DNA from 2 places in the Amycolatopsis sp. NPDC104863 genome. Region 1 is predicted to be linked to the other one. Evidence: riboswitches for the same ligand, from Rfam matches in the RefSeq annotation. Region 1 holds a riboswitch; the other holds the start of a gene.
The links. A riboswitch is a leader RNA that binds a small molecule or an ion and turns the genes downstream of it on or off. The one in region 1 is predicted to bind cobalamin.
Positions count from the first base shown of each region.

Region 1 (4,409 bases):
GCCGCCCGCCGCGGTGAAGTGCTCGTCACGCCCGTGCCCTCAGCTGTCCGGTGGCCTCGACCAGGTTGGCCAGGGTGGCCCGCACCTCCGGGTACCCGCGGGTCTTGAGCCCGCAGTCCGGGTTGACCCACAACCGGTCGGCCGGGAACGCGCCGGCCGCGACGCGCAGGTGCCCGGCGATCTCCTCGACCGACGGGACCCGCGGCGAGTGGATGTCCCAGACGCCCGGGCCGGCCTCGTTCGGGTAGCCGGCGCGCGCGAGGTCGGCGACGATCGCCATGGCCGAGCGGGCCGCCTCCAGGCTGATCACGTCGGCGTCCATGTCGACGATCGCCTGCAGGACGTCGCCGAACTCGGCGTAACACATGTGCGTGTGGATCTGCGTGTCGTCACGCACCCCCGCGGTCGACAGCCGGAACGACGCGACCGCCCAGTCCAGGTACGCGGCGCGGTCGGCGGTGCGCAGCGGCAGCGTCTCCCGCAGCGCGGGCTCGTCGACCTGGATCACCGAGATCCCCGCCGCCTCCAGGTCGACTACCTCGTCGCGCAGGGCGAGAGCGACCTGGCGGGCGGTGTCGCCCTCGGGCTGGTCGTCACGCACGAACGACCAGGCCAGCATGGTGACCGGCCCGGTCAGCATGCCCTTGACCGGCTTCTCGGTCAGGCTCTGCGCGTAGGTGGCCCACTCGACGGTCATCGGCGCGGGGCGGGCCACGTCGCCGACGATCAGCGGCGGCCGGACGTACCGGGTGCCGTAGGACTGGACCCAGCCGTGCTGGGTGGCGAGGAACCCGGTGAGCTGCTCACCGAAGTACTGCACCATGTCGTTGCGCTCGGGCTCGCCGTGCACCAGCACGTCCAGGCCGATCCGCTCCTGCTCGGCGATCACCGCGCGGACCTCGGCGCGCATCGCCTCGCGGTAGGCGTCCTGGTCGAGCTTGCCCGAGCGCAGGGCCGCGCGGGCCTGGCGCAGCTCGGCGGTCTGCGGGAACGAGCCGATCGTGGTGGTCGGCAGCTCGGGCAGGTGCAACCGGTCCTGCTGGGCCTGGCGGCGCTTGCCGTACGGGCTCGTGCGGCGCACGTCGGCGTCGGTGACCGCGGCGACCCGGTCGCGCACGGCCGGCACCCGCACGATCGGCGACGCCGCCCGGGCGGCCAGCCGGTCGGCGTTCACCTGCAGGACGTCGCTGATGGCGCCGCGGTCTTCGGTCAGGCCACGGCGGAGCGTGACGATCTCCGCGAGCTTCTGCCGCGCGAAGGACAGCCAGCCGGCGATCTCGGGGTCCAGATCGGTCTCGAGGGCGACGTCCAGCGGCACGTGCAGCAGCGAGCAGGACGCGGCCACGTCGACGGAGCCGGCGAGCCCGAGCAGCGTGCCGACGGTGGACAGCGCGGCGGTGAGGTCGGCGGCCCAGATGTTGCGCCCGTTGACGACGCCCGCGACCAGGCGCTTGTCCTGGATCCCGGGCGCGGCGGCCAGGGCGTCGAGGGTGGCCGCGGCGTTGTTCGTGAAGTCCACGGCCAGGCCCTCGACCGCCGAGGACGCCAGCACCGGCAACGCGTCCCCGAGGCGGTCGAAGTAGGACGCGAGCAGGATCTTCGGGCGGACCGGCTCGGCGGTCAGCGTGGCGTAGGTTTCGGCGACCTTCGCCAGCACTTCGGCCGGCTGGTCGGTGACAAGCGCGGGCTCGTCGAGCTGGACCCACTCCGCGCCCGCCTCACGCAGCCGGCGCAGCAGGTCGGCGTAGAGCGGGACGACCTGGTCGAGCAGGTCCAGGGGCCGGAAGCCCTCGGTGCCGGTCGGATCCTTGGCCAGCAACAGGAAAGTGACCGGGCCGACGAGCACCGGACGGGTGGTCACGCCCTGCGCGAGCGCCTCGGCGAACTCTTCGAGCGGCTTGGCCGGGTCGAGCGTGAAGCGGGTGTCCGGGCCGAGCTCGGGCACCAGGTAGTGGTAGTTCGTGTCGAACCACTTCGTCATCTCCATCGGCGGCGCGTCCGCGGTGCCGCGCGCCATGGCGAAGTAGCGGTCGAGCCGGCCGGCCGGGGTCGTGGCGTCCGGGACGGCGGTGACGTGCTGCTCGGGGACCGCGCCGAGGAGCACCGAGGTGTCCAGCACGTGGTCGTAGAGCGAGAAGTAGTTGCTCGGGATCTCGTCGATCCCGGCGTCGCGCAGTTCCGTCAGGTTCCGCAGCCGCAGCTCACGGGCGGTGCCGAGCAGGGCGTCGGCGTTGATCCGGCCCTTCCAGTAGGCCTCGATCGCCTTCTTGAGCTCCCGGTCGGCGCCTTGGCGCGGGTAGCCGTGCACGGTCGCGCGGCTGGTCGGGGTGGTCGATGTCACGGGGGCTCTCCTTCGCGAGTCCGCGTGGACCTGCGGGAGCGCACGACAAGCCAGACCGTCTCCGGTCCGGCTCGGCATGACCTGCCCGCGAGGTCGCAGCCAGCACCCCACGGTCGTGAGGTGCACAGCGGGCAGGTCTTCGGACTCGCGGGCAGTCCGGCGCGTGCGCCGGGTTCCTACTGGCCGTCGCTTCCCAAGCCGGTCGGGCTCAGTGCTCGTCTCCGCGGAGACTGACGGCGGTCGTTCCCACTCACCGCTGCGGGGCAGTCCCGGATTCGCACCGGGTTCCCTCTTGCCTCGGTCACCGCCACCTTGCTCGCGGAGACCGAACCAGCTGCCCCGCCACTGTAGCGCCTCCGGGAAGGGGCGAACGCGGCTCGGAGCGGATCACGGATCCGGGAAGACCTCGATCACGACGGCGTCCGTCAACTCCAGCGTCATCGTCCCCGCGCGCCCCAGGGTCGCCGCCTCGACGACGTGCTCGACGGCCTGGAAACGCTCGGTGACCTGCCGGAACGGGCACTGCGCGTGCAGCCGGGTTTCGACGCCACCACGGGAAAAGCCGACCTCGGCGATGTTCACCGTCCTGCCGAAGTCCGTCACCCGGGCCGAAACCAGCCGGTTCAGCCCGGCCTTCAGCTCCGTCATCCCCCGGCCACCGCGTCAAGCGTGGCTTGCACACTTGACGCGCGCTCGGGCAACCCGAGGGCCCGCCACAGCTCTACCGCCAAGCCCAGGTGGTGACGGGCCGCCGGTGCGTCGCCGAGTTCGCTCTCCAGCTCGCCGAGCTGTTGCCAGCACGCCGCTTCGTTGCTGCGGTCGCCGTTGAGCCGGAAGACGTGCGCCGCGCGCTGCAGGGCGGAGTCGGCTCGGGAACGGTCGCCGAGCTCCGCGTAGATTCCGCCGAGGCGTTGGTCGGCGTACGCGCCGCAGCGCTCGTCGCTGATCTCGGTGAAGATCGTCAACGCCTCGGTGAGGTCGTGCAGCGCCGCGGCCGTGTCGCCGATGCCCAGGTGGTAGCGGCTGACCGTGCGGAGGATCACCGCCTGCCGGTGCCGGTCGCCGAGCTGCCGGGCGGTCCGCAGGCCCTGCTCGATCCACTGGCCCGCGTCCTCGGTGCCCTGCTCGAAGCCGATGATGCCGATCGCGGTGCGGATCTGCGCCTCCGCCTGCCGGTGCCCGGACGCCACCAGGTGGGCCAGCGCCTCCTTGTCGACGGCCAGTGCCGCGTCGAGCTCGCCGAGAACCCGGTGCACGGTTCCGAGGCTGGCCAGCGCGAGTCCTTCACCGCGTCGATCGCCGATGTCCCGGTACAGCTCCCGGCAGCGGCCCAGGTCGTCGCGGGCTTCGTCCATCTCGTCGAGGTAGATGTGCACCTGGCCGAGGCCCTGCAGCAACGCCGCCTCGCCGTGGGCGTCGCCGCACGCTCGCGTGGCCGCCAACGCGATCTGGTGACTGCGGTTCCAGTCCTGGTAGAGGCTGCGGTGGTCGTAGTACGGGACGGCGGCGGCCGCCAGCTCCCACGCCAGGCCGGCCAGGCCCCAGTCCGCCGCGAGCTGGATCATCCGCAGCAGCGTCCCGCGTTCGGCGTCGAACCACGCGATGGCCTCGACGACCTTGTAGTCCGGGGACCAGCGCGGCGACGAGCCCGGGGTCGGCTGGAACAGGCTGGGGTAGAACAGATCCCTGGCCTGCTCCGCGAGGGCGAGCCACGCGGCCAGCACCCGTTCGACCGCCGCGCGCCGGTCCTCGACCGGGTAGTGGTCTTCCGCGCCCTTCGCCGCGTACGTGCGCAGGAGGTCGTGCAGCCGGTACCGGGGCTGCCCGGCGTCGTCGGTGGTCACGAGCCGCACCAGGTAGGCGTCGGCCAGCAGCTCCAGGACGTCGTCCGCGTCCGGCCCGCCGAGCAGCGCCCCCACCACCCACGCGGGCAGGGTCTCCGGCCCCAGCAGGCCCAGCAGCCGGAACGCCCGGACGGCCTCGTCGGGCAGCAGGCGCAGGCTCAGGTCGAAGTTGGCCCGCACGTCGAGATCCCCGACGCTCAGCTCGCGCAGGCGCCGGGACTCGT
Region 1 covers NZ_JBVJOW010000001.1:23,741-28,149, reverse strand. The annotation lists gene metF (methylenetetrahydrofolate reductase [NAD(P)H]) at 1-29, opposite strand, end outside; gene metE (5-methyltetrahydropteroyltriglutamate--homocysteine S-methyltransferase) at 26-2,341, opposite strand; cobalamin riboswitch at 2,455-2,691, opposite strand; gene ACZ63J_RS00140 (hypothetical protein) at 2,729-2,989, opposite strand; gene ACZ63J_RS00135 (AfsR/SARP family transcriptional regulator) at 2,986-4,409, opposite strand, start outside.

Region 2 (4,409 bases), 2.1 Mb from region 1:
CGGTCGGCAAGGACGTCGTGGTCTCCAACACCCGCGGTATCGACGCCCGCCGTCCCACCACGGCGGCCGGGCACGGCACCCACGACACGACCTCGAGCGTGCAGCGGTTCCGGCTGCCGGACGACCGTGCGATCCGCGGGTACACCGGCCAGGTCTTCAGGCAGAACGGCTGGACGGACAATTCCGTTCAGGTGGCCCACGACAACGGCCACCGGAAGCCGGTTCCGGTGCCGCAGCGGCTCGGCGACCCGTCGACGATCAAGCACGTTTTTCTGCTGGTCAAGGAGAACCGGACCTACGACCAGGTCTTCGGGGACGACGCGCGCGGCAACGGCGACCCGTCCGTGACCCAGTTCGGCGAAAACGTGACGCCGAACCAGCACGCGCTGGAACGGCAGTTCGGGTTGTACGACAACACCTACGACATCGGCACGAACTCCGCCGAGGGCCACAACTGGCTGATGCAGGCGGACAACCCGGAGTACACCGAGTCGTCGGCGGGGGAGTACCTGCGCAGCTACGACACCGAGGACGACGCGCTCGGCCACCAGAGCTCCGGGTTCCTCTGGACCGGCGCGCAGGCGGCCGGGAAGTCGGTGCGGGACTTCGGCGAGTTCCAGCAGTTCCTGACCAAGCCCGCCGGGGCGAGCTGGCAGAACCTGTACTGCGACTCGAAGAACATGGCGGCGACCGGGCAGCCCAGTGCCTACCCGCTGGTGTCGTCGTCCCCGATCCCGTCGCTGAACAACGTCTCGGTGCCGGCGTTCCCGAAGTTCGACACCGCGGTGCCGGACGTCTACCGGTACCAGATCTGGAAGGACGACTTCGAGAAGAACGGGCCGGCCAACCTGAACATGTTCTGGCTCTCGAGCGACCACACCGGCGGCCCGCCGAACGCGGCCGCCCAGGTCGCCGACAACGACCTCGCGGTCGGCAAGATCGTCGACACGATCTCGCACAGCCGGTACTGGAAGGACTCGGCGATCTTCGTCGTCGAGGACGACTCCCAGGCCGGGCTCGACCACGTCGACGGCCACCGGGCGCCGGTGCAGATCATCAGCCCGTACGCCCAGCACGGCGTTGTCGACAGCCACTACTACTCGCAGATCACGATGATCCGGACGATCGAGCAGATCCTCGGGGTCAAGCCGATGAACCAGAAGGACAGCGCGGCGACGCCGATGGGCGCGGCGTTCACGCAGAAGCCGGACTACACGCCGTTCGTCGCGTTGCCGAACCGCACCTCGCTGACGGACGGCCTGGCGACCCAGCCGTCCTGCGGCGCGGACACCCCCGCACCACCGGACCCGGCGGCCGCGCCGGTGCCGTCGTCGGCGGTGCCGGCGGACAAGCGGCAGGTGGCGGCGCAGTGGCAGGAGTGGACGACCCACCAGCGGCTGACCGGCCCGAACGCGGTCGCCGACTACGCCACCCCCGCGCAGATGAACCACTTCACGTGGTACCAGACGCACGGCTGGCAGCAGCCCTACCCGGGGGAGAACCAGGTGGTCGCCCCCGACCGGGTGCCGGGCGCCTACCTGCCGTCCGCGGAGTCCGACGGCTGAGGCGAACAGGCACGGGACCTGCCCGGCGCGAGCCGCGGCAGGTCCCGTCGGCGCCGGGTGAGCAACGCGGTGAGCGGCCGCCACCAGGAGCTGCGTCGGCAACCAGCGCGACATCGCCGAACTTGGCGAAGGCAGTTTCGCAACCGGCGTCGAACGTCGGCTCGTTCAGCTGTGGTCCGTCTGGCCGCGCGGCGATCGCTCTCGTCGTCGCAGTAGAGCCGTCGCTCCAACCGCGAGCAGCGCCACGCCCAGCACGCCCAGCGCCACGACTGCGACCACCGTGCCAACGGTCAGCTGCGGCGGATCACAGCTGAGCTGCCCTACATGCTCGTACGCGCACCAGGACAGTCCGCCACGGGACGAGGTCACGACTTCCGGCACCGCACCCAGCGCGCGCTCAGCCGACCACCACACCAGGCCCGCCGCTGCCATGACAACCACGCCCGACACCGCGAGCGACATCCACAGCCACCGGCGCACGCACCCACCTCCGAATGGCGATGATCTCGCGTTGGGCGGTGTCCTGTGGGCCGGATCACCGAAACGGATCAGCGACCCCTGACGACACCCCAGAAGTCAAGCCGACGTGAGATTTGCCGTTCCCGTCCGGCTGACCGGGTGTTACTGTCCATTCGTTTTGACCAGTCCAACTTCATGATTTCTGCTCGTGGCAGGGGAAGCCGGTCGAAGTCCGGCGCTGTCGCGCAACCGTAGGTCACCGTAGGTGACGAGTCGGGTTACCTCCTCGAGCAGGTGTTGTCGAACCGCTGTCGCGTAAACAGTGAGTGACGCCCGGTCTTGGGGCCGGTCTCTCTCGTGTGCGCGCCGGCGTCCGGGAGAGGGAGATCAGGTGGCCGGCAAGCGGTTCAGGCCCGTCGTGGCCTTGGCGTCCGCCATCGTCGTGTTCGCCGTGGGCTCGCTGACCCCGGCGTTCGCCGGTGACCTCGCTTCGAAGCCCACGTCGCGGTGGCTCGCCGCGCAGCTTTCGCCCGACGGGACCTTGCAGAACCCGCTCGGCGGCGACCTGCCCGACCACGGCCTGATGATCGACACCCTGTTCGCGATGTACGCCTCCGGGGACGGCGCCCTCGCCGCGCCGATCGTCGAGTACCTCGACCACCACGCCACCGACTACTACACCTGGGACGGCCTCGTCCCGGGCCAGGGCTACGACGCGATCATCACCGGCGGCGCGGCCGCGAAAGTGCTGGTCGCCGCGGAAGTCGCCGGGCGGGACCCGCGATCCTTCGGCGGCCACGACATGGTCGCCGAAACCCTCGGGACGATCGCGCGCTCGGGCGTCGACAGGGGCCGAGTCAGCGACTACTCGAAGAACCCCGACTTCAAGGACTTCGTCAGCAACAACGCCAACATGTTCGGCCAGGCCCTGGCCGTGATCGGGCTGGCCGGCGCCGGCCTGACCGACCGGCTCGCCCTCGACACGATGCTGAAGCAGCAGTGCTCGGAGGGCTACTTCCGGATCTTCTTCGGCCTGATCCCCACCACCGAGACCGGCGACCAGGTGACCCCGGACGGCCACCGGATCTCGACCTGCGACGAGGGCAAGCCGTTCGACCAGGCGCCGCCGGACGGCGACACCACCGGGCTCGCCCTTTCGGCGATGCTCGCCGCCCGCGACGCCGGCGCGGCGAACCTCGACGCGCCCATCACGAAGACCGTGCGGTGGTTGAAGGCGCACCAGACCGCGGGCGGCGGCTGGGGCGGCGGCGTCGGCACCGAAGCGCCCAACACCAACAGCACCGGCCTGATCGTGCAGGCGCTCACCGACGCGGGATGCGTGGACGCCGCGATGACGTCGGGGACGGCTTTCCTCGAGTCCGCGCAGGTGACCGCGGCCGACTCGGGAAACCGGCTGGCCGGCCAGCTCGGCGCCATCGCCTACACCCCAGCCGAATACCGGACCGCCCGCACCACCGGGATCGGCGGCCTGGACACCTGGATCCGCGCGAGCGCCCAGGCCGCGCTCGGCCTGTCCCGGGTCGGGTTCCACGACCTCACCCTGGGACACGCCCCCGTCGCGAAGCAGCCCGACCCCGGTTGCCTCCCGCCCGCCGAAAAGCCGCCGGTGACGGGCAGTCCTGCCGTGACCCCGCCGGTCAGCAAGAAGGCCGGCACCCCCGCGGCCCGGCCCGGTTCACCACCCGGCACCGTGATCGCGCCCGCCGACGCACCGGCGCAGGGCGCCGGACCCACGCCGGCCGACCGGCTCGGTGGTTACCTCGCCGGGCGGCTGGTGGACGGCGATCACGTCGAGGTCACCCAGGACGGCAAGACGTTCGTCGACTACGACCTCACCGCCGATCTGGTGCTCGCCCTGCGCACCCTGGGGCAGCAGCCGGACGCCGTGGCCCGCGCCTCGCGGTTCCTGCTGAACCCGGAGTCGATCAAGGCCTACGCCCACGGCGCGCCCTACGAGCCCGGCGCGGCTTCCTACGCCGAACCCTTGGCAAAGCTGCAGATCATCGCGCGGTTCCTCGAGCCCGGCGGGCCGGTCACCGCGCAGCTGACGCACGACCTCGACGCGGTGCGCACCCCGTCCGGCGAGTTCACCGACACCGGCGAGTTCGCCGACGGGACACGCTCCCTGCAGCGGCACGCGTGGGCGACCTTGGCGACCACCGCGGCGGCGGATCCGACCGCGGCCATCGGCGTTCTGATCACCCAGCAATGCGCGGACGGGCTCTTCCCGGCCGCGTTCACCGGGAAGCCGTGCGCCACCGGGGACCTGGCCGCGACCGCCGTCGCGATCCAGGCGTTGAACGCCAGGCCCCGCACCGGCGCACTGCCCGCCTGGACACCCGGACACCGGCGTGCGCTCGAATC
Region 2 covers NZ_JBVJOW010000001.1:2,076,080-2,080,488, reverse strand. The annotation lists gene ACZ63J_RS09220 (bifunctional YncE family protein/alkaline phosphatase family protein) at 1-1,565, shown strand, start outside; gene ACZ63J_RS09215 (hypothetical protein) at 1,731-2,045, opposite strand; adenosylcobalamin (AdoCbl) riboswitch at 2,215-2,359, shown strand; gene ACZ63J_RS09210 (hypothetical protein) at 2,416-4,409, shown strand, end outside.
Region 2: linked by a shared signal. The riboswitch ahead of ACZ63J_RS09210 (hypothetical protein) and the one ahead of metE (5-methyltetrahydropteroyltriglutamate--homocysteine S-methyltransferase) in region 1 are both predicted to bind cobalamin.